DNA from 4 places in the Streptomyces recifensis genome. Region 1 is predicted to be linked to each of the others. Evidence: riboswitches for the same ligand, from Rfam matches in the RefSeq annotation. Region 1 holds a riboswitch; each other region holds the start of a gene.
The links. A riboswitch is a leader RNA that binds a small molecule or an ion and turns the genes downstream of it on or off. The one in region 1 is predicted to bind cobalamin.
Positions count from the first base shown of each region.

Region 1 (5,718 bases):
GCGTGAGCGGTGGCGGCCCGGATGCGGGTCGGGTACCGTCCCGGTCTGCCGAGTGGGGGAACCCGGTGGGAGTCCGGGGCTGACGCGCAGCGGTGTGGGACGGCGGGGGCCGGCCCGAGCCCGAATGCCCAAGCGGTGAAGCACTGTTGGAAGCCGGTCCACGCGTTCCGGACGGCGGCCACGCCCGCTGCTCCGCAGAGGCCGCTTCCGGCCCGGCACCGGGTCCGGCCGGCGTCCTCCATCCAAGGAGCAGGCCATGCCCCGTTCACTGTCCCACCGCCGTACCGCCCTCACCGCGGCCGCCGCACTCGGCGCCTTCGCGCTCACTACACTGCCCGCGGCGGCGACCTCCACGCCGGCGCAGATCGCCACGTCGAAGACCAACGGCGTCGCCTACCTCAAGTCCCTTCAGGCGGCGGACGGTTCGTACGCCGGCTCCGGACTGTCCAACGAGTGGGCATTCAGCGCGCTCGCCTCGGCCGGGACCGCCGCGGTGGACGTGACGCCCGGCGGTGACACGAGCAAGAACGCGAGAACCGTCTACCGCAACCTGCTGTCCACCTCGGGCTGGCCGTCGTCGTCTCCCGTCGTCACCGACTACGAGCGTGCCACGCTGAACGCCTACGCCGCCGGCATCGACCCGGCACGGGTCTCCGCCTCCCGCAATTTGATCGCCGACATCTACGGCTACTGGCAGACCGCCGAACCCGGCTACATTGGCCCGTCCGCCAACTTCAACGGCACCGTCTTCGCGGCCCTCGCCCTGAACGGCGCGAAGACGCAGTCCGGGCAGGCCCGCATCCCGCAGGCGCTGCGCGACGCCGTGATCACCCGTCTGCGGGCCAACCAGCACAACGACGGCGGCTGGAACTACAGCAAGGCCGAGGGCAACCCCAGCCAGCTCTCCGCCGCGAGCGACGTCGACATGACCGGAGCGGCGATGGCCGCGCTGTGCGTGTCGGGCGTGCCGAACACCGACACCGACATCGTGCAGGCCAAGGCGTTCCTGAAGAGCAAGCTCGTGCCGAACAGCGGCGCGTTCAACGCCATGTTCGGCGTCAACACCGACTCCAACGGCTGGGCGGTGTCCGGCCTCAACGCCTGCGGCATCGACCCGCAGACCGGGGACTTCCGCACCTCCATGGGCAAGACACCGGTGGACTTCCTGATCGCGCAGCAGTTCAACCCGGGCGGCGGGTTCAAGTACCTCCCCTCCGACACCTCGCCGACGGCGTACTCCTCGATCGACGGTCTGCGGGCCGTGGCCGGCGGTGGCTTCACGGCCACCCCGCCAGTTCCCACCACGCCGGGTGCGCCGCAGTGGGTGAGCCAGTCCTCCCTCACCTCAGGTACGGCGACGAAGCTGGCGCTCACCGTGGACGACGGCGCGGGCAATCTGAAGGTGTGCTCCGTCGCCCTCACTCCGACCGGCTCGACGACCACGCTGGGCGCCGTCCTCGACGCGGCCACGAGCGGCGCGACGCCGTCCGGCTGCGTCACGAGTGTGACCCCGTCCTCCGGCACCGGCACCATCACGGCCGTCAACGGCAAGGCCAACAGCGGATCCAACACGTGGAAGGTCAGCATCGACGGCTCGTCGTTCACCTCCGCCACGCGGGGCGCGGTCGTCGGCGTCGGTGACACGATCGCCGTGCGCTGGGGCGCCTGACGGCAGCCCTGTCGGACGCGGCGGGACCTAGAGTCGGGGTATGCGCATCGTCTCCCTGCTGCCCGCCGCGACCGACATCGTCGCCGAGCTCGGGCTGTCGGACCAGCTGGTCGGCCGCACCCACGAGTGCGACTGGCCACCGCGCGAGGTGGCATCCGTACCCGTGGTGACCGGCGCGGACCTCGACCAGGACGCGCTGTCCAGCAGGGAGATCTCCGACGCCGTCGGCGGGTCGGCGCACTCGGGCTCGTCGCTGTACACGCTCGACACCGAGGCTCTCGCGGCCCTGCGCCCCGACGTGATCCTCACCCAGGACCTGTGCGCCGTGTGCGCCGTGTCGTACGAGAAGGTCAGCCGCACGGTGCGACTGATGGACGCCGACACCCGAGTCCTCAGCCTGGAGCCCCGCACCCTCGAGGACGTCCTGGATTGCCTGGTCACGGTGGGCGAGCTGCTCGGCGTACGGGAGCAGGCGGAGCGGAAGCGGGCGGCGCTGCTGGCCCGGCTGGACCGGGTCCGTAAGGCGGTTGCGGGACGTGCCCGACCACGGGTGGTGGCGATCGAATGGCTCGACCCGTTGTGGCCCGCCGGGCACTGGGTGCCCGAACAGATCACGGCCGCGGGCGGCGAACCTCTTCTCGCCGCGCCGGGCGAGCACACCAAGCCGATGACCTGGGAGGCGGTCCGCGCCGCACAGCCGGACGTGGTCCTGGTGCTGCCGTGCGGTTTCCCACCCGAACGCACCCTGCGGGAAGCCGCATTGCTCACCGGACTGCCGGGCTGGTCGGATCTGCCGGCCGTCCGGTCCGGCCGCGTATGGGTGCTGGACGGACCGTCCCACTTCAATCGACCGGGGCCACGGGTGGTGCGGGGGGCGGAGGTGCTCGCCCATGTCCTGCACAGCGTGCGGACCGGCGAGGAAGTCGCACCGGCCGAGGCACATCCGTTCCCCGGCCGGTGACGACAAGGAAGGATCAGAACGCCGTCCAGGTGAACGTCACCTTGTCACCGGCGTTCAGCTTGAACTGGCAGCCGCCCACCGGGGCGGAGGTGCCGTTGACCGAGATGTTCCAGTAGGCGCTGCCACCACCGCTGACGTTCTTGATGGCATCGACCGAGTAGTCGTCGAACGACGCGTACCAGGTGCCGTCCCAGGTGAAGTGCCGCTTGCGCGCCGCGTCGTCGAGAGCCGCCGTCGGCGTCGGCACGGCGGACGGGTTGGCGCCGCCGTTGGTACCGTCGCATCTGTGCGTGCCGCCCGTCGCGGTGGTGACCCCATGACCGCGGGTTCTGATCTTCCCCTTGAACAGCAGGCCGTCCGGTCCCTGCACAGTAAGTGTCACCCTGACGGGAGCGTTCGTGCTCGGCGTGCTGTCGGCGTGCGCGACCGGCGCGGAGGCGAGGGCGAGTCCGAGGACGGTTGAGGCGATCATAGTGCGACGTGCGGATGTACGGTGCAAGGCTCGAGCCTTCCTGATGAGGTGGCCCGCAGCCCATCACCGTGCGGACGGGAAGGCACCAGAGCCTGTGGTCCACGGCCGTGGTGTACGACGGCTGGACGGCACCGACCAGGGCGACCCGAACGAGGCTCTCGGCTTCGCGCTGCAGACCATGACAGTGGGAAGCAATTCAGGGCACGCGCCAGGTATCCCGACTCGCGGCCTCGCGGCCGCACACGGTTGCAGGTCAGCGCCGGACTCCCACCGGCTTCCCCCACGCACGCACCTATGCGGTTGTAATGCGCACAGCTCGCGCACCGACGCCGGTCGACGTTCTCGGGTCGTGCGCGAACTGCGCTCATCTTATGGTCAGTTGGAGATACTCAACCAGTTTTCTTGATACCGGTCTCACGAACAGCCGCAGTCGGGGAACCCCCGAGTTACGCACGATGCGGAAGGCTCAGGAGCCCACGGTGCGCCGCGGCGGCGTGAGGGTGTACAGGTCAAGGATGTCGGGCAACGGAGCTACCCCCGGACCACCGGCACGCACCCAGGTGACGATATCCTCGGTCGCGTCCGGATCGTTGACGAGCCCTAGCCAGACCGGTCGTGCGCCGGCGGCGCGTCCGGCGGCGGACGGCTGTACGACGATGACGTTGGCCTGGTCGCACACATCGAGGCAGTCGGAGATGCGCACGGGTACCTCCGCTCGCAGTCGCGCGGTCTGCGCCGCGTGATCGACTCCCGTCACCTTGGGGGTGCCGCAGCAGCAGTCGCGGCATACGACGACGCGGCAGGGCACCGGTTCGGCGCCCTGCCGAACCTCTGTCGCTGTCGTTTTCGTGGGCTTCTTGGGCATGGCGCCGCTCCCCTTTTCCGGGGAGATCCGCCCCGGGGTCGCTCGAGGAGGCGACCGCGTGAGTCTCCTGGCTCCCGGGTCGCGACACGCCCCGGCCCTTCTCACCCGCATCAGGGCGGTGGGGCTGCCAGGGCTCGCGCACCGGTCACAGTGGCGGGACCGCGCCGGATTCCCACCGGCTTCCTCGGACCGCCGTCGCCTTATGTCGCTGATCATCATCTCATCATGCGACGCTGGCCCCTCCTCTGGCCGCCACGCGGAACGGCTCCCGCGAGCGGTCCGGCCGCGGGAGCCTTCGTCGTGCGCCTGCCCCGTGAAAGGTGAGAAGACCGTCAAACGAGCGTCACACGCAGGAAGCGACCGGCCCACTCGATGGCTCAGGTGCAGCCCCACAGACCTGGGCGCCATCGGCACGGCAACCTCCTCCACCCGTTCATGGGTGCCCACCCCAGGCCAGCCTGTCGACGGCTGCCCCTCCCTGTAGGTGCCCGGACGGGCCGGTCGGCCAGGGAGGGGAAACCGGCCCGCCCGGGCGATCAGGGGCGCTGGTGTGTCACAGGCCCACGTCCCGGGAAAGCGCCGGGTGGACAGCCGGGGTCGGCGGACTGAGAACCCAGCCGAGGGGCATAAAACGGCAGGTGGGGCTGCCCGCGAAGACGAGGGACAGCCGCGGGCACCGGATGCCGCGCGCCCGACATCCGGCATTGGCGGGGGCGGTGGTGGATGTGGCCGCCACGCGCATGGGCCAAACTGTGAGCCCCGGCCCGATTCCGGCGGGCCGGGGCTCACAGTATGCGCTCGGTTACGGCTTAGTAGTCGTCGTGGTGGCGCTTGACGACACGGAAGCTCGCCACGACACCCTTGTCGATGTCGATGCCCTTGGTCCAGCCGGGCTTCACGCCGTAGCTGGAGCTGTGCGGGCCGACGGTGGCGATGGGAGCGCCGTTGTCGCAGACGGCCCCGCGGAAGACCTCGACGGCCTTGCGGCTCTCGTTGCGGACGTTCAGGGTCTTCGCACCCAGGCCGCTGACCACGGTGATGCAGTCACCGGGGTGCGTGGAGTAGGACCGCTCGTTGATCTGGATGCGGCCCTTGTAGTCGCCGCCACCGCCCTCGTTGTTGTCGTCGTCGTCGTCCCAGTCGTTGCCCTCGTTGCCCTTGCCCTCGTTGCCCTTGCTGTTGCTGTTGCTGTTGCCGCCCGGGTTGCCCTTGGCGGTCCCGCCCTGCCCGCTGCCGCCGGATGCGGCGGCGACGGCGGCGGGGGCCTCCTGGGGCGCCGCAGCAGGGGCGGCCGAGGCGTATGTGATCCCGGTCGCGGCCATGGCCGCGGCAGCCGACACGGCAGCGGTGATCACGGTGGAACGAAGCTTCATCTCACGATCTCCTGTCGCACAGAGAGGCGTCGGCCCGTCGGACCGGCTCGTGGATGAACTTACCTACAGCCGACATGACCGGCATATCGGAAGATCGGGACTCGACTCCAAACAGGGTATTTCTGAGCCACCACAATGAACTGACGATATATCAGAAAAAGCGGTTGAACAGCAGATTAACATGCTATTAGATCCTTTCAGGTGACATTTTGATACCTCCTCACTTGCGTATTTGCGGCGCGTCGTTGCGGGCCGGGTCCGTTGAGCGGTGGTATGGACGGTGTCGTGAGTGCCGCGCTGCGTGTGCAGGCGGTCGTCACCGGCGTGTGTGGTCGGCTCGGGGCCCCCAGCTGATGGGCTGCGCCATGCCTGGACGGG
Region 1 covers NZ_MUNH01000239.1:11,865-17,582, reverse strand. Annotated here, with positions in the region: gene CCN33_RS14565 (prenyltransferase/squalene oxidase repeat-containing protein) at 257-1,669, shown strand; gene CCN33_RS14560 (cobalamin-binding protein) at 1,710-2,630, shown strand; gene CCN33_RS14555 (DUF4430 domain-containing protein) at 2,644-3,129, opposite strand; cobalamin riboswitch at 3,293-3,436, opposite strand; gene CCN33_RS14550 (hypothetical protein) at 3,569-3,967, opposite strand; cobalamin riboswitch at 4,029-4,152, opposite strand; gene CCN33_RS14545 (hypothetical protein) at 4,777-5,340, opposite strand.

Region 2 (5,718 bases), on a different contig from region 1:
TCCGCTCCCACATCTCAGGAGAGCCCGATGACCACCACCGCACTCACCCATAAGGTCCGTGTCCTCGCCGCGCCCGGTCACCGGCACGACGAGATCCTCACCCCCGCCGCCCTGGACTTCGTCGGCCGCCTCGTCGGGGCGTTCGCGTCGCGTCGGCTGGAACTGATGAAGGAACGCCGCCGACAGATCCTGCGTCTGGCGTCGGGCTCGCCTCTCGACTTCCCGATGGTCACCGCCGCGGTGCGGGCTGACGACGATTGGCGTGTGGCGCCGCCCGCGCCAGGTCTGACCGACCGCCGGGTGGAGATCACCGGGCCGCCGGACCGACGGATGGCCGTCAACGCTCTCAACTCCGGTGCCAAGGTGTGGATGGCGGACTTCGAGGACGCAACCGCGCCACTGTGGGACAACATCGTCGGTGGGCAGCTCAACCTCTTGGACGCCATTGAGCGCCGGATCGACTTCACCACCCCAGAGGGTAAGGAGTACCGACTGGGTGAGCAGGTCGCCACGATCATGGTCCGCCCGCGCGGCTGGCACCTCGACGAGGAGAACCTGGAGTGCGACGGCCGCCCTGTGCCGGCCGCGCTCGTCGACTTCGGCCTGTACTTCTTCCACTGCGCCCAGCGACAGATCGACGCCGGACACGGCCCGTACTTCTACCTGCCCAAGCTGGAGAACCGCTACGAGGCGCGGCTGTGGAACGACGTGTTTCTCCTCGCCCAGGACCTGCTGGGCATCCCGCGCGGCACCGTTCGGGCCACCGTGCTCATCGAGACGATAACGGCCGCGTTCGAGATGGAGGAGATCCTCTACGAGCTGCGCGAGCACAGTGCCGGGCTGAACGCTGGCCGCTGGGACTACCTGTTCAGCCTGATCAAGACCTTCGGCCACCGCACCGACTTCCTCCTCCCGGACCGCGCGAAGGTCACCATGACCGCCCCATTCATGCGCGCGTACACCGAACTCCTCGTGCGTACCTGCCACAAGCGCGGCGCACACGCCATCGGCGGGATGGCCGCCCAGGTCCCGGGCAAGGACCCGGCCGCGAACGAGGCCGCGTTCGCCAAGGTCAGGCTGGACAAGGAGCGGGAGGCAGAGGACGGCTTCGACGGTTCCTGGGTCGCCCATCCGGCGCTCGTCCCCGTCTGCCGCGACGTGTTCGACGGTGTCCTCGGCGGGCGTCCGCACCAGCTCGACCGTGTCCGCGACGATGTCGAGGTCACCCCGGCCGACCTCCTGTCCGTCCGCCGCATCAGCGGTCCGCCCACCCCGGACGGAGTGCGCACCAACATCTCCGTCACGCTGCGGTACTACGCCGCCTGGCTGCGCGGCCAGGGCGCCGTCGCCATCGACGGCCTGATGGAGGACGCGGCGACCGCCGAGATCGCCCGTGTACAGATCTGGCAGTGGCTGCGCCACCAGGTCATCGACCGCGAGACCGTGGAGCAGATCCTCGACGAGGAGTCTGTCGCGCTTGGCGCCGAGTACCCCTGGGCACCCGTCGCCGACATCCGCGCCCTCTTCGAACGCACTGCGCTGACCGGCGAGTTGCCGCTCTTCTTCACACCGGACGCCTACACCCGCCACCTTGTGCGTCGGCCGGAGGTGCAGGCGTGAGCGGGGGCATCACGCGCGTCGGCGTGGTCGGCGGCGGGCAGATGGGGGCTGGAATCGCCGAGGTGTGTGCACGGGCCGGGCTGGAGACCGTGGTCTGCGAGGTGGACGCGGTCGCTGCCCGCGCCGCACAGAACCGGATCGTCGACTCCCTGGACCGTGCCGTACAACGAGGCAAGCTGAGCCGTGAGGCTGCCGACGATGCTCAGGCCCGGCTCGTCTTCACCGGCGACCTGGACGCCCTGGCCGACCGGCAGCTCGTCGTCGAGGCAGTCATCGAGAACCCGGAAGCCAAGACCGAGGTCTTCGCCGCCCTGGACAAGATCGTCGAAGATCCTGCCGCCATCCTGGCCACCAACACCTCCTCTCTGCCGATCATGCGGCTGGGCATGGCGACATCCCGCGCGGACCGGGTCGTGGGCCTGCATTTCTTCAACCCCGTCCCCGTCCTGCCGCTGGTCGAGGTGGTCACCTCGCTGCACACGACTGCCGAGACGACGGCTCTGGTGGAGGACTTCGCTACCCGCACGCTCGGCAAGACGGTCATCCGTTCCCAGGACCGGGCGGGCTTCGTCGTCAACGCCCTGCTCGTCCCGTACCTGCTCTCCGCCGTCCGGATGGCGGAGTCCGGGTTCGCCGCGGCCGCCGCCATCGACGCGGGCATGGAACTGGGCTGCGCCCACCCGATGGGACCATTGAAGCTGGCCGATCTGATCGGCCTGGACACCGTGGCCTCCATCGCGGAATCGCTCTATGACGAGTTCCGTGAACCCCTCTACGCGCCGCCGCCGCTGCTCATGCGGATGGTGGAGGCGGGGCTGCTCGGCCGGAAGACAGGCCGGGGGTTCCACATTTACGACCAGGGCTGAGGGCCTGGTACGACGCGGGCTGAGGGGCCCGCACCGCCGCAGGCGTGAGGGTCCCCCGCGGCGCGACAGGGAAAGGGGCGGGAAGCGTGTGCGGCGCCTCCCGCCCCTCGCCGTGCCACCCGCCGCATGCCCTGACCCCGCCTTCCGGATGCTGGACGGCGCTCTTCCCTTCACGGCGCCAACCCGTAGGCTGACCACAGCAGCTGGTTCGCCCTGTCCGCCAGGCGGGGTGTCGTAAGAGGGAACCCGGTGGGAATCCGGGACTGCCCCGCAGCGGTGAGCGGGAACGACCGCCGTCATACGCACTGGGTCCGAGGTACTGGGCCTGGGAAGCGACGGCCAGTAGGTGTCCTCCATGGGGGGACGTGCCCGCGAGTCCGAAGACCTGCCAACTGCCCGCGTACGGACCATTCCGTGCGCGGAGATTCCGGTGACCTCGAGGGCGGGTCGGCGTACATACCAGACGGAGCGACCGTGCTGTTGCCGCGCGGGGTCTTTGCCGTCCGGTTCGTCATTCCCTTCGCGCTCTCGTCCCGTCTCCGGGATCTCAGGGATTCATCTCGCGAAGGAGATCTCCGTGACCAGCAAGTCCGCAGCCGCGGCAGCACGGGCCACCGTGTACGGCTACCCCCGCCAGGGACAGAACCGGGAACTGAAGAAGGCCATCGAGGGCTACTGGAAGGGCCGCGTCACCGCCGACGCCCTCCGTGCTACCGCCACCGGCCTTCGTCGCACGAACTGGCATCAACTCGCCGAGAGTGGCATCCATGAGGTGCCCACGGGCGACTTCTCGTACTACGACCATGTCCTGGACACCACCGTCATGGTGGGCGCGATCCCCGAGCGGCACCGCGCAGCGGTCGACGCCGACGCGCTGGGCGGCTACTTCGCCATGGCGCGCGGTACCCAGGAGGTCGCTCCGCTGGAGATGACCAAGTGGTTCGACACCAACTACCACTACCTCGTCCCCGAGCTGGGCCCGGACACCGTCTTCAGCGCGAACTCGGTCAAGCAGGTCGCGGAGCTGAAGGAGGCCCTCGCCCTGGGGCTGACCGGACGCCCCATCCTGGTCGGTCCGGTCACCTACCTCCTGCTCGCCAAGCCCGCTCCGGGCGTGCCCGCCGACTTCGAGCCGCTCACCCTCCTGGACCGGCTGCTTCCCGTGTACGCCGAGGTCCTCGCCGATCTGCGCGCGGCGGGCGCCGAGTGGGTGCAGCTCGACGAGCCCGCCCTCGTGCAGGACCGCACGCCGGCCGAGCTGAACGCCGCCGAGCGCGTCTACCGCGAGCTGGGGGCTCTGGAAGACCGGCCGAAGCTGCTGGTCGCCTCCTACTTCGACCGGCTCGGCGACGCGTTGCCGATCCTGGCCAAGGCTCCGGTCGAGGGCCTCGCGCTGGACTTCACCGAATCGGCGGCAGCCAACCTGGAGGCGCTGGCCGCTGTCGGCGGACTGCCCGGCAAGCGCCTGGTCGCCGGAGTCGTCAACGGCCGCAACATCTGGATCAACGACCTGCAGCAGTCCCTGTCCACGCTCGGCACCCTCCTCGGACTCGCCGACCGTGTCGACGTCGCCGCTTCCTGCTCGCTGTTGCACGTGCCGCTGGACGCAGCAGCCGAGCGGGACATCGAGCCGCAGATCCTGCGCTGGCTCGCCTTCGCCCGGCAGAAGACCGCAGAGATCGTCACCCTCGCCAAGGGCCTGGCCCAGGGCACCGACACGATCGCCGCCGAACTCGCCGCAAACCGCGCCGACTTGGCCTCCCGCGCGAACTCCCCCATCACCCACGACCCAGGCGTCCGGGCCCGCACCGAGGCCGTGACGGACGCCGACGCCCGCCGCTCCCAGCCGTACGCCGAACGGGCCGCCGCCCAGCGCGCCCACCTCGGCCTGCCCCTGCTGCCGACCACGACCATCGGCTCCTTCCCGCAGACCGGCGAACTGCGCACCGCCCGCGCCGGCCTGCGCGCCGGACGCATCGACACGGCCGGCTACGAGGAGCGCATCAAGGCGGAGATCCAGGAGGTGATCTCCTTCCAGGAGAAAGCCGACCTGGACGTCCTGGTACACGGCGAGGCCGAACGCAACGACATGGTCCAGTACTTCGCCGAACAGCTCACCGGCTACCTCGCCACCCAGCACGGCTGGGTCCAGTCCTACGGCACACGCTACGTCCGGCCACCGGTCCTGGCCGGCGACATCTCCCGGCCCGAGCCGATGACCGTGCGCTGGACGACGTACGCGCAGTCCCTCACCGACCGCCCAGTCAAGGGCATGCTCACCGGGCCGGTCACCATGCTCGCTTGGTCCTTCGTCCGCGACGACCAGCCCCTCGGCGACACCGCCCGCCAGGTCGCCCTCGCTCTGCGCGACGAGGTGGGCGACCTGGAGGCGGCCGGTACCTCCGTGATCCAGGTGGACGAGCCCGCGCTGCGCGAGACCCTGCCGCTGCGCGCCGCCGACCGGGCCGCCTATCTGGCCTGGGCGACGGAAGCGTTCCGGCTCACCACCGCCGGGGTTCGTCCGGACACCCAGATTCACACGCACATGTGCTACGCCGAGTTCGGCGACATCGTCCAGGCCATCGACGACCTCGACGCCGACGTCATCAGCCTGGAGGCCGCCCGCTCCCACATGCAGGTCGCCCGCGAACTCGCCGCCCACGGCTACCCTCGCGAGGCAGGACCGGGTGTCTACGACATCCACTCCCCCCGGGTGCCGAGCGCCGAGGAGGCCGCTGAACTGCTCCGCACCGGCCTGAAGGCCATCCCTGCCGAGCGACTCTGGGTCAACCCCGACTGCGGTCTGAAGACCCGCGGCTGGCCGGAGACGCGCGCGTCCCTGGAGAACCTGGTCGCAGCGGCCCGCACCGTCCGCGGTGAACTGCCCACCGCCTGATTCCGATCCCAGTGGGCCGGGACGCCACCAGCGTCCCGGCCCCGTCGTGACAGCAGACGGCTACGCGGCGCCCGGCACCGCCCGCTGGCCCGGACCGTCGTAGGAGGCCAGCGGGCGGATCAGCGCGTTGTGGGCGAGCTGCTCAGTGATATGCGCGGTCCAGCCGGTGATCCTGCTCATCACGAAGATCGGAGTGAAGGCCGGGGTGTCGAAGCCCATGAGGTGGTAGGCGAGGCCGGCCGGGTAGTCCAGGTTCGGATGGATTCCCTTGCGGCTGATCATCGCGTGCCGCAAGGCCGCGTGCAGGGTGGCCATGCGGGTCAGCTCGGGATCCGC
Region 2 covers NZ_MUNH01000137.1:18,581-24,298, forward strand. Annotated here, with positions in the region: gene aceB (malate synthase A) at 28-1,620, shown strand; gene CCN33_RS08985 (3-hydroxybutyryl-CoA dehydrogenase) at 1,617-2,486, shown strand; cobalamin riboswitch at 2,674-2,893, shown strand; gene metE (5-methyltetrahydropteroyltriglutamate--homocysteine S-methyltransferase) at 3,064-5,382, shown strand; partial or broken gene CCN33_RS08995 (citrate/2-methylcitrate synthase) at 5,443-5,718, opposite strand, start outside.
Region 2: another riboswitch for cobalamin. It lies ahead of metE (5-methyltetrahydropteroyltriglutamate--homocysteine S-methyltransferase); the one in region 1 lies ahead of CCN33_RS14555 (DUF4430 domain-containing protein).

Region 3 (5,718 bases), on a different contig from region 1:
CACGATCCCCGAGACCGTCGTCGTCCTCACCCCGAGCGGCGGCCGCCATCTCTGGCTCACCGGGCCGCCGGACGTGGCGGTCCCCAACTCCGCGAGCCGGCTGGCGCCCGGCATCGACGACGCCACCCATCCGCGCGATCTGTCGGAAGGCCAGAAGCTCGCGCTCGTCCTCGCCATCCAGCTCTCCGCCGCGCCCCGGATCGTCCTGCTGGACGAACCGACCCGCGGCCTGGACTACCGGGCCAAGACGGCACTGATCGGCATCGTGGACGCCCTCGCGGCGGAGGGCCGCGCCGTCGTCATCTCCACCCACGACGTCGAGTTCGCCGCACGCGCCGCCGACCGGGTGGTGGTCATGGCCGAGGGAGACGTCGTCGCCGACGGACCCACTACCGAAGTCATCGTCTCCTCACCGACCTTCGCCCCCCAGACGGCGAAGATCCTCGCCCCGTTGCCCTACCTGACCGTCCGGCAAGTGGCGCGGGAACTGGCGACCGCCGACGACGAGGGAACACGTCCATGAGCACGCGCATCGGCACGGCCATCCGGTTGACCCCACGCGTCGGCGTGGTCATGGCACTGGCCGCCTTCCTCGGACTGGTCGCCTTCTTCTGGCCGTTCGTGGTCGCGCCGGGCAAGTTCGGCTCCAACTACGCGCCCCCGCTCATCTTCGGCGTCCTGCTGGTGCTCGTCCTCTGCGTGGTGCTGTCGGAGATCGCCGAAGGCGGCATCGACTCCAAGGCACTCGCCATGCTGGGCGTACTCTCCGCCGTGAACGCCGCCCTGCGCCCGCTCGGTGCCGGCACGGCGGGCATCGAGACCGTCTTCTTCGTCCTCGTGCTGGCGGGGCGGGTCTACGGCCCCGGCTTCGGCTTCGTCCTCGGCTGCACCTCGCTGTTCGCCTCCGCCCTGATCACTGGGGGAGTGGGACCGTGGATGCCGTACCAGATGTTCGGCTGCGCCTTCGTGGGGATGCTCGCCGGATTTCTGCCTGGGGCGAGCGGCCGGCGTGAGGTGCTGATGCTGGCCGTGTACGGCTCGCTGTCCGGCTACCTCTTCGGCTTCCTGCTCAACCTCTCCTTCTGGCCGTTCTCCCTGGACCCCAACAGCTCCATCGCCTACCTCCCGGGCCTGCCCTTCACCGAGCAGTGGCACCGCTACATCGCCTTCGACCTGGCCACCTCGCTGGGCTGGGACACCGGGCGGGCGATCACCAACTTCGCGTGCGTGCTGTTGGCCGGCCCCGCCGTGCTGACCACCTTCCGGCGCGCCGCACGCAAGGCCCGCTTCCGGGCGCCCGTGCGCTTCGCGGCCCCCCGGACGGCCGAATCCGAACCCCGCTGACCTCGAACACCACCGGAACCCGGCTTGCGGGGGTGGATTTACTAGGACGTCCAACTATATATTCGATGGGTAGGCCCGCGGTGCAGGGAAGCCGGTGTGATTCCGGCACGGTCCCGCCACTGTGACCGGGGAGCACGCCGTCGAGCAGGACGCCACTGACGAGCTGGATGTCGGGAAGGCGGACGGCGCGCGCTGATCCGGGAGTCAGGATACCGGCCGTGGGATGTTCCGTGTTGTCCACGAGGATGGAGCTGACACGCATGGCACCGGTGCGCATTCACGATCCCGGCGGACTCCGCCGCAGGCGTCATACACGCCGCATTCCCGTCGTCACCGCTTGACGGTTCGCACGCCATTCGCGTTCTCGCGCCGCCCCCGCACGCCTGTGTACGCCACCGCGTCCACGTGTGCCGGTTCGGCGCGGCCATCCCGGATCACCCTCACCTGACGAGAGCAGGCACCCATGATCCGTCCGAACGACCCCACCGACGTACGTGAGCTGACCCATTTCGTCGGTGGCAAGCACACCCCGGGAACATCGGGGTTCCACGGTGACGTGTACGACCCCAACACCGGCGAGGTCCAGGCCCGCGTGCCCTTGGCGGACCGGGCCGAGACCGAGGCGGCGATCGGTGTCGCCGTCGACGCCCAGCGCGAGTGGGGCGAGTGGAACCCGCAGCGCCGCGCCCGCGTGCTGCTGCGCTTCCTGCAGCTCGTCGAGCAGGAGAAGGACGCGCTGGCCCGGCTGCTGTCCTCCGAGCACGGCAAGACCATCGCCGACGCCCACGGCGACATCCAACGCGGCCTGGAAGTGGTGGAGTTCGCCACGGGCATCCCGCACCTCCTCAAGGGCGAGTTCACCGACAACGCGGGCACCGGCATCGACGTCCACTCGCTGCGCGCGCCGCTCGGCGTTGTCGCCGGGATCACGCCGTTCAACTTCCCGGCGATGATCCCCCTGTGGAAGGCCGCCCCGGCGCTGGCCTGCGGCAACGCCTTCGTCCTCAAGCCCTCCGAACGCGACCCGTCCGTCCCGCTCCGGCTCGCCGAACTCTTCCTGGAGGCGGGACTGCCGGCCGGCGTCCTGAACGTCGTCAACGGCGGGCGGGAAGCCGTCGACACCCTCCTCGAAGACCCGCGCGTCGCCGCCCTGGGCTTCGTCGGTTCCACACCGATCGCCGCGCACGTCTACGCCACCGCCGCCACCCACGGCAAGCGCGCCCAGTGCTTCGGCGGCGCCAAGAACCACATGATCGTGATGCCGGACGCCGACCTGGACCAGGCGGTGGACGCCCTGATCGGCGCTGGGTACGGATCGGCGGGTGAACGCTGCATGGCCATCTCCGTCGCCGTACCGGTGGGCGAGGACACCGCCGACGCGCTGGTCGCCCGGCTGAAGGAGCGCATCGGCAGCCTGCGGATCGGCCGCAGCGACGACCCCGAGGCGGACTTCGGTCCACTGGTCACCCGGGAGGCGGTGGACCGAGTGCGCTCCTACGTCGACCTCGGCCTCGAGGAGGGAGCCGAACTCGTGGTGGACGGGAGGGACTTCGTCCTGCCCGGTCACGAGAGCGGCTTCTTCGCCGGAGCCTCGCTGTTCGACAGGGTCACCCCGGCGATGCGCATCTACCAGGAGGAGATCTTCGGGCCGGTGCTGTCGGTGGTGCGCGCCGCCGACTACGACGAGGCCCTGCGCCTGCCCAGCGAGCACCCCTACGGCAACGGCGTCGCGATCTTCACTCGCGACGGGGACACCGCCCGCGACTTCACCCGACGGGTGAACACCGGCATGGTCGGCGTCAACGTGCCCATCCCGGTGCCGGTCGCCTACCACACCTTCGGCGGCTGGAAGCGCTCCGGCTTCGGCGACCTCAACCAGCACGGCCCGGACGCCATCCGCTTCTACACCCGCACCAAGACCGTCACCTCCCGCTGGCCCGCCGGCCTGCGCGAGGGTGCGAGCTTCACGATCCCCACGATGGGATGAGCGCCGTATGACCACCACCCTGCTCACCGAGGACCAGCAGGCCCTCGTGGAGACCACACTCGACTTCGCCCAGGACCATCTCGCACCCCGCGCCCTCGACTGGGACCGGGACAAGCACTTCCCCGTCGACGTGCTGCGCAAGGCGGCCGGGCTCGGCCTCGGCGGCGTCTACGTCCGTGAGGAGTACGGCGGTTCGGGCCTCAGCCGGGCCGACGGCGTACTCGTCTTCGAGTCCCTCGCCTCCGGCTGCCCGTCCATCGCCGGGTACCTCTCCATCCACAACATGGTCGCCTGGATGATCGACCGCTACGGTGCCGACACCCAGCGGGAGCGGTGGCTGCCCCGGCTGTGCGCCATGGAGGACCTGGCCAGCTACTGCCTGACCGAGCCGGGAGCCGGCTCGGACGCGGCGGCCCTCACGACCCGGGCCGTACGGGACGGCGACGAGTATGTGCTGACCGGCGTCAAACAGTTCATCTCCGGCGCGGGCGCCTCCCAGGTGTACGTCGTGATGGCGCGCACCGGCGGCACCGGCGCGGACGGTGTCTCCGCGTTCATCGTCGACAAGGACGACCCCGGTCTCACCTTCGGTCCGAACGAACGCAAGATGGGCTGGAACGCCCAGCCCACCCGACAAGTGGTCCTCGACGGCGTACGGCTGCCCGCCGACCGGCTCCTCGGCCGCGAGGGCGAGGGCTTCCGCATCGCGATGACCGGCCTGAACGGCGGCCGCCTCGGCATCGCCGCCTGCTCCCTCGGAGGCGCCCGCAGCGCCCTCGACCGCAGCCTCGCCCACCTCGCCGACCGGGAAGCGTTCGGCGCCCGGCTGCTCGACGCCCAGGCACTGCGCTTCCGGCTCGCCGACATGGCGACCGAACTGGCCGCAGCCCGTGCCCTGGTCCAGCAGGCCGCGCAGGCGCTCGACCGGGGTGACCCGCAGGCGCCGTACCTGTGCGCCATGGCCAAGCGGTTCGCCACCGACACCGGGTACTCGGTCGCAGACCGAGCGCTCCAACTGCACGGCGGCTACGGCTACCTCAGCGAGTACGGCATCGAGAAGATCGTCCGCGACCTGCGCGTCCACCAGATCCTGGAAGGAACCAACGAGATCATGCGCGTCATCGTGGCCCGCGGCCTGACGGAGGCGCTCGGATGACCGCCACCGACGAACCCGTCCTGTTCCACACCACCGGCCGGGCCGCCCACATCACCCTCAACCGGCCCAGGGCCCTCAACGCCCTCAACCACGAGATGGCCCGCCGCATCGACGCGGCCCTGACATCCTGGGAACGCGACCCGGCCGTGGAGACCGTGGTCATCACGGGCGCCGGGGAGCGCGGCCTGTGCGCCGGCGGCGACATCCGCGGCATCCACGACGATGCCCGAGACGGCGACGGCATTGCCTCGGCCGCGTTCTGGCGCGACGAGTACCGCCTCAACGCCCGCATCGCCCGCTACCCCAAGCCGTACGTCGCGATCATGGACGGCATCGTGATGGGCGGCGGGGTCGGCGTCTCCGCGCACGGCAGCGTCCGTATCGTCACCGAGCGGTCGAGGATCGCCATGCCGGAGACCGGGATCGGCTTCGTCCCGGACGTCGGAGGCACTTACCTGCTCGCCCTCGCCCCCGGAGAACTGGGCGACCACCTGGCACTGACCGGCGCACAGATCGGTGCCGGTGACGCCCTGCTCTGCGGACTCGCCGACCACTTCGTACCGGCCGACGCAGTCCCGCACTTCGTCAGCGATCTCGCCGACCATCCCGTGCGAGAGGCGCTCGCCGGCCATGTACAGCCGCCGCCCCGAGGCGAGTTGGCCGGTCGGCGGGAGTGGATCGACGCCTGCTACGCAGCCGACACCGTCGAGGAAATCGTCGACCGGCTTCTCGCGCACGGCGACCCCGCTGCCAAGGAGGCCGCCGAGACCCTGCTCGCCAAGTCCCCCACCGCCCTGAAGGTCACCCTCGCCGCGGTGCGCCGAGCCCGGCGCCTCGGCCCGCTGGAGCGGGTCCTCGACCAGGAGTACCGCGTCTCGTGCGCCGCCCTGCGCACCCCCGACCTGGTGGAGGGCATCCGCGCCCAGGTCATCGACAAGGACCGCGACCCGCACTGGTCGCCGGCCACCCTGGTCGAGGTGACGGACGCCGACGTCGAATGCTTCTTCGCCCCGCTCGGCGAGCACGAACTCGGACTCGCCGGACCTGACGCCGCCACGGAGGTGGCCTGGTGAACCGTACCGTCGCATTCATCGGACTCGGGCACATGGGCGCCCCCATGGCCGCCAACCTGGTCAAGGCGGGCCACCGTGTCCGCGGCCATGACCTGGTACCGGACGCCCTGGACGGCGCCACGCGGACGGGGGTGGAACCCGCGTCGTCAGTGGTCGAC
Region 3 covers NZ_MUNH01000137.1:28,838-34,555, reverse strand. Annotated here, with positions in the region: partial or broken gene CCN33_RS09055 (AAA family ATPase) at 1-523, shown strand, start outside; gene CCN33_RS09050 (ECF transporter S component) at 520-1,344, shown strand; cobalamin riboswitch at 1,406-1,579, shown strand; gene CCN33_RS09045 (CoA-acylating methylmalonate-semialdehyde dehydrogenase) at 1,808-3,331, shown strand; gene CCN33_RS09040 (acyl-CoA dehydrogenase family protein) at 3,339-4,487, shown strand; gene CCN33_RS09035 (enoyl-CoA hydratase/isomerase family protein) at 4,484-5,560, shown strand; gene mmsB (3-hydroxyisobutyrate dehydrogenase) at 5,557-5,718, shown strand, end outside.
Region 3: another riboswitch for cobalamin. It lies ahead of CCN33_RS09045 (CoA-acylating methylmalonate-semialdehyde dehydrogenase); the one in region 1 lies ahead of CCN33_RS14555 (DUF4430 domain-containing protein).

Region 4 (5,718 bases), on a different contig from region 1:
TGGTGACACCGGTCCGAGTGGTCATCGGGCTGTGTCTCGTGGCGCCGTTCGTGGCGATGCTGTGGGTGGGTTCGTTCTCCAAGGTGGACCCGACGTTCATCGGCATCCCGTTCTTCTACTGGTACCAGATGCTGTGGGTGCTGGTCTCCACCTCGCTCACCATGACCGCGTACCAGCTCTGGCAGCGCGACCAGCGCTCCCGCAAGGCCCGGAGCGGGGGTGTCTCGAAGTGAAGGACGGCGTCAACGGCGTGGCGCTCGGCGTCTTCGTCTTCTTCTTCCTCGCGGTCACGGTCCTGGGCTTCCTCGCCTCGCGCTGGCGCAAGGCCGAGAACGAGCACTCGCTGGACGAATGGGGCCTGGGCGGCCGGTCGTTCGGCACCTGGATCACCTGGTTCCTGCTCGGCGGCGACCTGTACACGGCGTACACCTTCGTCGCGGTGCCGGCGGCGATCTACGCGGCCGGCGCGTCCGGGTTCTTCGCGGTGCCGTACACGATCCTGGTGTACCCGCTGATCTTCACCTTCCTGCCCCGGCTGTGGTCGGTCTCGCACCGGCACGGTTACGTCACGACCTCCGACTTCGTGCGCGGGCGCTTCGGCTCCAAGGGTCTTTCGCTGGCCGTGGCGGTCACCGGAATCCTGGCGACCATGCCGTACATCGCGCTCCAACTGGTCGGCATCCAGGCGGTGCTGGACGTGATGGGCGTGGGCGGCGGTGAGGACACCAACTGGTTCGTGAAGGACCTGCCGCTGCTGATCGCCTTCGGTGTGCTCGCGGCGTACACGTACTCCTCGGGTCTGCGGGCCCCGGCGATGATCGCGTTCGTGAAGGACACGCTGATCTACATCGTCATCGCGGTGGCGATCATCTACATCCCGATCAAGCTGGGCGGGTTCGACGAGATCTTCGCCAAGGCGGGCGAGAAGTACACCGCCGCCGGTGCGGGCGGACTCGTCCCGGCTCCGGCGGGCCAGTGGACGTATGCCACGCTGGCGGTGGGATCGGCGCTCGCGCTGTTCATGTACCCGCACTCGATCACCGCGACCCTCTCCTCCAAGAGCCGCGAGGTCATCCGGCGCAACACCACGATCCTGCCGCTGTACTCCCTGATGCTGGGGCTGCTGGCGCTGCTGGGCTTCATGGCCATCGCGGCCGGGGTGAAGGTCACCAACGGGCAGCTCGCCATCCCGCAGTTGTTCGAGGACATGTTCCCGGACTGGTTCGCGGGCGTGGCGTTCGCGGCGATCGGTATCGGCGCGCTCGTCCCGGCGGCGATCATGTCGATCGCGGCCGCGAACCTGTTCACCCGCAACATCTACAAGGACTTCATCAAGCCCGACGCGACGCCCGAGCAGGAGACCAAGGTCTCCAAGCTGGTCTCGCTCCTGGTGAAGGTGGGCGCGCTGGTCTTCGTCCTCACCATGGACAAGACGGTCGCCATCAACTTCCAGCTCCTGGGCGGCATCTGGATCCTCCAGACCTTCCCCGCCCTGGTCGGCGGCCTCTTCACCCGCTGGTTCCACCGCTGGGCCCTGCTGGCCGGCTGGGCGGTCGGCATGGTCTACGGCACCCTCGCCGCCTACGGCGTCGCCTCCCCCACCCAGAAGCACTTCGGCGGCTCCGCCAAGGAGATCCCCGGCATCGGTGAGATCGGCTACATCGGCCTGACGGCCTTCGTCCTGAACGTCGTCGTGACGGTGGTCCTCACCTTCGTCCTCAAGGCCGTGAAGGCCCCCGACGGCATCGACGAGACCACCCCCGCCGACTACACCGCCGACGCGGGCGACCCCGGCGTGGAGGTCGAACTCCCCCCGGCGACAGCGGGCACCAGCCACTAGGGCCTCTCGTTTGGATCTTGCCGGGCTCGCGGGGTCCGGCCTGATCCAAACGAAAGAGCCTAGAGGTCCGCACCTTTTCGGCCACGGGCCGCCGTCATGCGAAAGCGACGGCGGCCCGTCGTCGTACACACTGCCGGGCATGGACCTCCTCATCAGAGACGCCGACCCGGCCGAGTACACCGCCCTGGGCGAGATCACCGCGCAGGCGTACCTCCAGGACGGCCTGCTGGACTTCGGGGAGAGCGACGCCTACCTGGGTGAGCTGCGGGACGTGGCCCGGCGGGCGGCGGACGCGGAGATCCTGGTGGCCGTGCGCGGGGACGTCCTGCTGGGCGGGGTCACCTTCGTCCCGGCCGGCGGCCCCATGGCCGACATCGCGGGCCCGGGCGAGGCCGAGATCCGGATGCTGGCGGTCGCGCGGGCCGGCCGGGGCCAGGGAGCCGGGGAGGCCCTCGTACGGACCTGTGCCGACCGGGCACGGGCCCTGGCGGGCTGTCACGGCCTCGTCCTCTCCACCCAGCCCACGATGCACGCCGCCCACCGCATCTACGAACGCCTCGGTTTCCACCGCACCCCGCACCGCGACTGGAACCCGTTGCCGGGCGTTTCGGACCTCGCTCTGCTCACTTACGAGTTGACCCTCTGAAGCCGCCGCGACACACAACAGACACAACATCTGGGGGTGACGCGACAGGGCGGCACTAGATGTATGCTCATGCTCGCTGTCGTCGCAGGGGAATCCGGTGCGAATCCGGAACTGTCCCGCAACGGTGTACTCGCGTGCTTCGCGCATGCCAGCGTCAGTCCGAGGACCTGCCGACAGCGGCGCCCGGCCGTCCGGCCCGGGTGCTCGAAGACGTCCGGGCCTCGTGGAGTGGGCCGGTGGACGCGACGCCGCGTGCGCTCGTGCCCTCTCATACCCTCCGCCAGGCCCCCGTGCCCAGCGAGGGAGAGCCCCACGTGACCATCGCGCCTGCCGATCCGGCTTCAGCCACCCCGGCGACCGAGGCCCCTGTGGAGAACGACGGCCCCGGTGCCGCGCTGCTGCGGACCCTGACCGAGCTGACCGCCGACCTCCCCGACGCGGACCCCGGCCGGGTCGCGGCCGCCGCGCTGCGCGGCCGGTCGGCGCGCGCCGACGAGGCGGAGCTGCGCGAGCTGGCCACCGAGGCCGCCGCCGGTCTGATCTCGGAGGACCCCGCGTACTCCCGGCTGGCCGCCCGGCTGCTCACGCTCTCCATCCGCGCCGAGGCCGCCTCGCAGGGCGTGACCCGCTTCACCGAGTCGGTGGCCGTGGGCCACCGCGAGGGCCTGGTCGCCGACCGCACCGCCGACTTCGTGACGCTGCACGCCGCCCGGCTGAACGCCCTGGTCGACACCGGCGCCGACGACCGGTTCGGCTACTTCGGCCTGCGCACCCTGTACAGCCGCTACCTGCTCCGCCATCCCATCACCCGCAAGGTGATCGAGACCCCGCAGCACTTCATGCTGCGCGTGGCGAGCGGTCTGGCCGAGAACGACAGCGCCCCCGCCGTGGACGAGGTGGCCGCGCTGTACGGCCTGATGAGCCGCCTGGACTACCTGCCCTCCTCCCCCACCCTGTTCAACTCCGGTACGCGGCACCCCCAGATGTCGTCCTGCTACCTGCTGGACTCCCCGCTGGACGAGCTGGACTCGATCTACGACCGCTACCACCAGGTCGCCCGCCTCTCCAAGCACGCCGGCGGCATCGGCCTCTCCTACTCCCGCATCCGCAGCCGGGGTTCGCTGATCCGGGGCACCAACGGGCACTCCAACGGCATCGTCCCGTTCCTGAAGACACTGGACGCCTCGGTGGCCGCGGTGAACCAGGGCGGCCGGCGCAAGGGCGCGGCCGCGGTGTACCTGGAGACCTGGCACTCCGACATCGAGGAGTTCCTGGAGCTGCGCGACAACACCGGTGAGGACGCGCGCCGTACGCACAACCTGAACCTCGCGCACTGGATCCCGGACGAGTTCATGCGCCGGGTCAACGCCGACGAGTCGTGGTCGCTGTTCTCCCCGGCGGACGTGCCCGAGCTGGTCGACCTGTGGGGCCCGGAGTTCGACGCGGCCTACCGCAAGGCCGAGGAGGCGGGCCTGGCGAAGAAGTCCATGCCGGCCCGCGAGCTGTACGGCCGCATGATGCGCACCCTCGCGCAGACCGGCAACGGCTGGATGACCTTCAAGGACGCCGCCAACCGCACCGCCAACCAGACGGCGCTGCCGGGCAACGTGGTGCACTCCTCCAACCTGTGCACGGAGATCCTGGAGGTCACCGACGACGGGGAGACCGCGGTCTGCAACCTCGGCTCGGTGAACCTGGGCGCCTTCGTGGCCGACGGGGACATCGACTGGGAGCGGCTGGACGAGACCGTCCGTACCGCCGTGACCTTCCTCGACCGGGTCGTGGACATCAACTTCTACCCGACCGAGCAGGCCGGCCGTTCGAACGCCAAGTGGCGCCCGGTGGGCCTCGGCGCGATGGGCCTCCAGGACGTCTTCTTCAAGCTGCGTATCCCCTTCGACTCCCCCGAGGCGAAGGCGCTGTCCACGCGGATCGCCGAGCGCATCATGCTGGCCTCCTACGAGGCGTCCGCCGACCTCGCCGAGCGCAACGGCCCGCTCCCCGCCTGGGAGCAGACCCGTACCGCCCGGGGCGTGCTGCACCCCGACCACTACGACGTCGAGCTGACCTGGCCGGAGCGCTGGGCCGCGCTGCGCGCCCGGATCGCCGAGGTCGGCATGCGCAACTCGCTGCTGCTGGCGATCGCGCCGACGGCGACCATCGCCTCCATCGCGGGCGTGTACGAGTGCATCGAGCCGCAGGTGTCCAACCTGTTCAAGCGCGAGACGCTGTCGGGCGAGTTCCTCCAGGTCAACGCGTACCTGGTGCAGGAGCTGAAGAACCTCGGCGTGTGGGACGCCCGCACCCGTGAGGAGCTGCGCGAGGCCAACGGCTCGGTGCAGGGCTTCGCCTGGATTCCCGAGGACGTGCGGAACCTGTACCGCACGGCCTGGGAGATCCCGCAGCGCGGTCTGATCGACATGGCCGCCGCCCGCACCCCGTTCCTCGACCAGGCTCAGTCGCTGAACCTCTTCCTGGAGACGCCGACCATCGGCAAGCTCTCCTCGATGTACTCCTACGCCTGGAAGTCGGGTCTGAAGACCACGTACTACCTGCGTTCGCGCCCGGCGACCCGGATCGCCCGCGCGGCGGGCCGCGCCCAGGAGACCAAGACCATCCCCGTCCAGCAGGCGGCCGACCCCGACGCCGTCGCCTGCTCCCTGGAAAACCCCGAGTCCTGCGAGGCCTGCCAGTGATGACCGAGAAGAACCTGCTCGACCCCGGCTTCGAGCTGACTCTCCGCCCCATGCGCTACCCGGACTTCTACGAGCGCTACCGGGACGCGATCAAGAACACCTGGACCGTCGAGGAGGTCGACCTCCACTCGGACGTCGCCGACCTGGCGAAGCTCTCCCCCGAGGAGCAGCACCTGATCGGCCGCCTGGTGGCGTTCTTCGCCACGGGTGACTCGATCGTGGCGAACAACCTGGTGCTGACGCTGTACAAGCACATCAACTCCCCCGAGGCGCGGCTCTACCTGAGCCGGCAGCTCTTCGAGGAGGCCGTGCACGTCCAGTTCTATCTGACGCTGCTCGACACCTACCTGCCCGACCCGGAGGACCGCGCGGACGCCTTCGCGGCGGTGGAGAACATCCCCTCCATCCGGGAGAAGGCCGAGTTCTGCTTCAAGTGGATCGACTCGGTCGACAAGCTGGACCGGCTGGAGACCAAGGCGGACCGCCGCAAGTTCCTGCTGAACCTGATCTGCTTCGCCGCGTGCATCGAGGGCCTG
Region 4 covers NZ_MUNH01000049.1:8,850-14,567, reverse strand. Annotated here, with positions in the region: gene CCN33_RS03240 (DUF3311 domain-containing protein) at 1-233, shown strand, start outside; gene mctP (monocarboxylate uptake permease MctP) at 230-1,840, shown strand; gene CCN33_RS03230 (GNAT family N-acetyltransferase) at 1,980-2,486, shown strand; cobalamin riboswitch at 2,550-2,675, shown strand; gene CCN33_RS03225 (ribonucleoside-diphosphate reductase subunit alpha) at 2,801-5,182, shown strand; gene CCN33_RS03220 (ribonucleotide-diphosphate reductase subunit beta) at 5,182-5,718, shown strand, end outside.
Region 4: another riboswitch for cobalamin. It lies ahead of CCN33_RS03225 (ribonucleoside-diphosphate reductase subunit alpha); the one in region 1 lies ahead of CCN33_RS14555 (DUF4430 domain-containing protein).